Regions from separate parts of the Stenotrophomonas sp. YJH_SMC_110 genome, predicted to be linked through region 2. Evidence: riboswitches for the same ligand, from Rfam matches in the RefSeq annotation. Region 2 holds a riboswitch; the other holds the start of a gene.
The links. Region 2 has a riboswitch for thiamine pyrophosphate ahead of thiC (phosphomethylpyrimidine synthase ThiC). Riboswitches for the same ligand answer to the same signal wherever they lie in the genome.

Region 1: another riboswitch for thiamine pyrophosphate. It lies ahead of AC5P6H_RS15765 (TonB-dependent receptor); the one in region 2 lies ahead of thiC (phosphomethylpyrimidine synthase ThiC).

The regions. Positions count from the first base shown of each region.
Region 1 is NZ_JCAFSM010000008.1:193,751-196,143, forward strand. It holds gene AC5P6H_RS15760 (phosphotransferase enzyme family protein) at 1-643, shown strand, start outside; TPP riboswitch at 742-837, shown strand; gene AC5P6H_RS15765 (TonB-dependent receptor) at 908-2,393, shown strand, end outside.
Region 2 is NZ_JCAFSM010000001.1:285,897-288,289, reverse strand. It holds gene AC5P6H_RS01250 (BCCT family transporter) at 1-865, opposite strand, end outside; TPP riboswitch at 1,131-1,232, shown strand; gene thiC (phosphomethylpyrimidine synthase ThiC) at 1,315-2,393, shown strand, end outside.

The sequences.
Region 1 (2,393 bases), on a different contig from region 2:
CCACGCGCCCCAGCGCAGCACCCATCTGCTGGTGGCGCGCGACGACCTGATCCGTGCCGACGATCCGATCGCCGCCATCAAGGCAGGACTGGATGAACGTCCCGGGCTGGCACGCTATCTCGCGCGCATTCCATGGGAAGCACAGCTGCAGCGCGACGTGCTGCCGTGGCACGCCGGTCTGGCCGAGCGCCTGCGCGCCGAGCCCCGGCTGTGGGCGCACAACGACTGGCATGTCTCCAACCTGCTGTGGCGCAACGGCGAGGTCAGCACCGTGCTGGATTTCGGCCTGGCGTCGCCCACCAGCGCGCTGTTCGACCTCGCCACCGCGATCGAGCGCAACGCCGTGGCGTGGCTGGAACTGGAGCGCGGCATGGAGGCGGTGCGCATCGATATCGCGCTGGCCCTGCTCGACGGCTACCGCGAGGTGCTGCCGTTGTCGGCGGCACGCGTGCACCTGCTGGCCGACCTGCTGCCAATGGTCCATTTCGACTTCGCACTGTCCGAAGTGGAGTACTTCGAAGGTGTCACCCGCTCAACCGCGAATGCCGACGTGGCCTGGCAGCCCTTCATGCTGGGCCATCCGGCGTGGTTCCACAGCGCGCCGGGACGGGCACTGCTGCAGGCCCTGCACGCCGTCGCGTGATCCGGTTGACGCAGCGTTGCGGTCAGATCCCTTTCCGCAGGAAAGGGATCTGACCCCGGCTGGCGCTCGCAAATCCGTACCATTTGTAGTGAAATGGTCACCTGAAGCGGGGGTGCCTGGATCTGCCAGGCTGAGAGAGTCCCTTGGAACCTGATCCGGTTTGCACCGGCGTAGGGAGCTTTGAGCCGCAGCCACACCCCCATCATGGGCCGGTGCACCTGCGCGCCGTCGCTTCGTCTCCCTTGTTGTCCGAAGACGAACCGAATGAACCGCTGCCTGCGCCCCACCCTGCTCTCACTCGCCCTCTGCGCCGCGCTGCCGCTGCATGCCAGCGAGGCCGAGGCCACCACCGATGCGGCTGCCACTGGTGCCGAACGCTCGCCGACCGAACTGGCGGCGGTGCGCGTGGAGGCCGGCAAGCCGAAGGCCGATACCTCGCGCGTGAATGCCTTCGGCGGCGGTTCGTGGAAGGACACGCCGGCTTCGGTCAACGTGCTCGAGCGCGACTATCTCGAACGTCGCCAGGTACGTTCGCTGTCCGAGCTGGCCAGCAACGATGCCTCGCTGGGTGATGCGTATGCACCTGTGGGCTACTACCAGAACATCGCCATCCGCGGCTTCGCGCTGGACGCCGCCACCGGCTACCGCTTCAACGGGCTGTCCATCGCCGGCGAGCAACGCTTGGCGCTGGAGAACGTGCAGTCGGTCGAGATCCTCAAGGGTGAAGCCGGCCTGGCGGCAGGGGTGATGGCGCCGGGCGGGATCATCAACTACATCGGCAAGCGCCCGGCTGAAGTACGCACCGCCACGCTCGGCACCGATTCGGAAGGCTCACGCTACGTCGCCGTCGATGTCGGCCACTGGATCACCCCGCGTTTCGGCCTGCGCCTGAATGCCGCATGGGACTCCAGCAATTCCTACGTCGCGCACGCCGATGGCCGCCGCAACTTCTACTCGCTGGCCGCCGACTGGCTGATCGGCGAGCGCGGCAAGCTGGAAGTGGATGCCAACTACCAGACCAGCTCGCAGCGCTCGGTGTCCGGCTACCAGCTGCTGGGCGCGCGTGACCTGCCGCGCGGTGTCGACCGCGAGCACCTGCTCGGCTACCAGCCGTGGCAGCGCCCGGTGGATATCGCCAGCACCAACATCACCGCGCTGCATACCTACGACTTCAACGATGCCTGGCAGTCGCGCGTCTCGGTCGGCCACAGCCGCTCGGTGATCGATGACAACGTCGCCTTCGCCTACGGCTGCTACTACGCCGTGCAGTGCGCCGATGGCAGCGTGCCAGGCAACTACTTCGCGCCCAACGGCGACTACGATGTCTACGACTACCGCAGCCCGGACGACACCCGCCGCAACCAGCAGGCCCGTGCCGAGCTGCGTGGCCGCTTCGAGACCGGCAGCGTCGGCCATCAGCTGACCCTCGGTGCCGACTACTTCCGCCGCACCGTGGACAAGCGCCCGAGCGTCAACGAGTACGTCGGCACCAGCAACATCCACGACCCGCAGGTGCCCGTGTTCGAGCCGTCGCCGAAGATGCCCGGCCCCTCCGCACGACGCCTGGACAGCCGCCAGACCGCGTTCTTCGCGCTGGACCGGATGAGCTTTGGCGATGACTGGCAGTGGTTGGCCGGTGGCCGCTTCGTGCGCCTGGACGAGCGTGCCTACGACAAGCGTGGCGTTCCGCAGCGGCACAGCCGCCTGTCGCGGTTCCTGCCGCAGACCGCGGTGGTGTGGAAGGCCACCG
Region 2 (2,393 bases):
TCATCGTCACCAGCTGGTTGAGGTAGGAGCCCAGCGTGGTGGTGAAGGTATCGAAGATGAAGCCGGTCGGCCCCAGCACCAGCAGGATGGCGGCCAGCAGGGCAGCCAACGCCAGGTTGAAATTGGACAGCCACTTCACACCTCGCTCCACGCCACTGGCGGTGGACGCCATATACAGCACGAAGGCGACGGCAATGATGGTCATCTGCACGGCGACGGTAGCCTGCACGCCGAACACGCGCTCGATGCCGGCGGCGATCTGGATGGTGCCGAAGCCCAGCGTAGTCGCGACACCGATCGCGGTGGCGACCACTGCAGCGATGTTGACCGCCCTACCGATCCAGCCGCGATGGTGGCGGCCGATGATCGGCTGCAGCATGTCGCTGACCAGGCCGCGGCCGTTGCGGTTGAACTGGAACCAGGCCATTGCCAGCCCGATCAGCGCATAGATGGCCCACGGATGCAGGCCCCAGTGGAAGAATGCATAGCGCATCGAGGCGCGTGCCGCATCCAGGCTCTGCGGAGCAAGCCCTTCCGGTGGCTTGCTGAAGTGCGAAATGGGCTCGGCGGCGCCCCAGAACACCAGGCCGATGCCCATGCCGGCGGCGAACAGCATCGACATCCAGCTGGCTCGCGAGAACTCGGGCTCGGCGTCTTCGCCACCGATGCGCAGGTTGCCGAAGCGACCGAAAGCCAGGTACATCAGGAACACCAGGGCCAGGAATACCACCAGCAGGTACAGCCAGCCGACGCTGCGGATGACTTCTGCCAGCATCGACTGCACCACGGCATTGAAGGGGCCTGGTGCAATACCGGCAAGCAGCACCAGCAGCAGAACGAGTGCGATGGAAACGCGAAACACCATGAAGGAGCTTCTCCGATCAAGGGATTGAGGGGAGCGAGCAGAGCTTGCAGCGAAGGACCGGCGGCATGCAGCGCGAACCGGGCAGGGGCCGCGTCGGCGGCGAAGGACGCATCGGTCGCTGGAGGGCGACGGACGTGCACGTTACTGAACGCGACGTCATGGTTCTGTTAACGAACAACGATCCGGATCAGATCCGCTTTCCACAGGAAAGCGGATCTGACCGCGGGGGCAACTCCCGGAGCGGGCGGTCTATGCTCTAATGCACGCCAAGAAGCGGGGGTACCGCGGCCATGTGGCCACGGTTGAGACAGTCCCTTGGAACCTGATCCGGCTCATACCGGCGTAGGGAAGCTTTGCAGTGCAGCCGTGCCCGGACACCGCCCAAGGACCGTCCGTGCGCGGTCGCAGTGCGCCGCCGCTTCGTCCCTGACCTTCCTGGACGATGCCCGATGAACGCACAGCTCTCCGCCCTGCAGCAACAGGCCCAGCAACTCTCCGAATCCGTGACCCGGCCCATTCCCGGCTCGCGCAAGATCCACGTACCCGGTTCGCGTCCGGATCTGCAGGTGCCGATGCGCGAGATCGCGTTGACCCGCACGCCGACGCTGTTCGGCGGCGAGGAGAATGCACCGGTCACGGTCTACGATACGTCGGGCCCGTACACCGATCCGGACGCGCGTATCGATCTGTCCGCGGGCCTGCCGGCGCTGCGTCGTGGCTGGGTGGAGGAGCGCGGCGATACCGAACAGCTCGACGGCCTGAGTTCGTCGTTCGGCCGCGACCGCGAGCACGATCCGAAGCTCGATGCTGTGCGCTTCCCCACACGCAGCCTGCCGCGACGTGCACGTGCAGGCGCGAACGTCACCCAGATGCACTATGCGCGCCGCGGCATCATCACGCCGGAAATGGAATTCGTCGCCATCCGCGAAAACCAGCGGCTGGACGCGATCCGCGATGCCGGCCTGCTGCAGCAGCACCCGGGCGAGGCGTTCGGCGCCTCGATCCAGAAGATCATCACGCCGGAGTTCGTGCGCGATGAAATCGCGCGCGGCCGCGCGGTGCTGCCCAACAACATCAACCATCCGGAAAGCGAGCCGATGATCATCGGCCGCAACTTCCTGACCAAGATCAACGCCAACATCGGCAACAGCGCGGTGTCCTCGGGCATTGCCGAAGAGGTGGAGAAACTGGTGTGGGCGATCCGCTGGGGTGGTGACACCGTGATGGACCTGTCCACCGGCAAGCACATCCACGAAACCCGCGAGTGGATCATCCGCAACTCGCCGGTGGCGATCGGTACCGTGCCGATCTACCAGGCGCTGGAGAAGGTCGACGGCCGCGCCGAAGCGCTCACCTGGGAGATCTTCCGCGACACGCTGATCGAGCAGGCCGAGCAGGGCGTGGACTACTTCACCATCCACGCCGGCGTGCTGCTGCGCTACGTGCCGCTCACCGCCAAGCGCGTGACCGGGATCGTCAGCCGTGGTGGTTCGATCATGGCCAAGTGGTGCCTGGCGCACCACAGGGA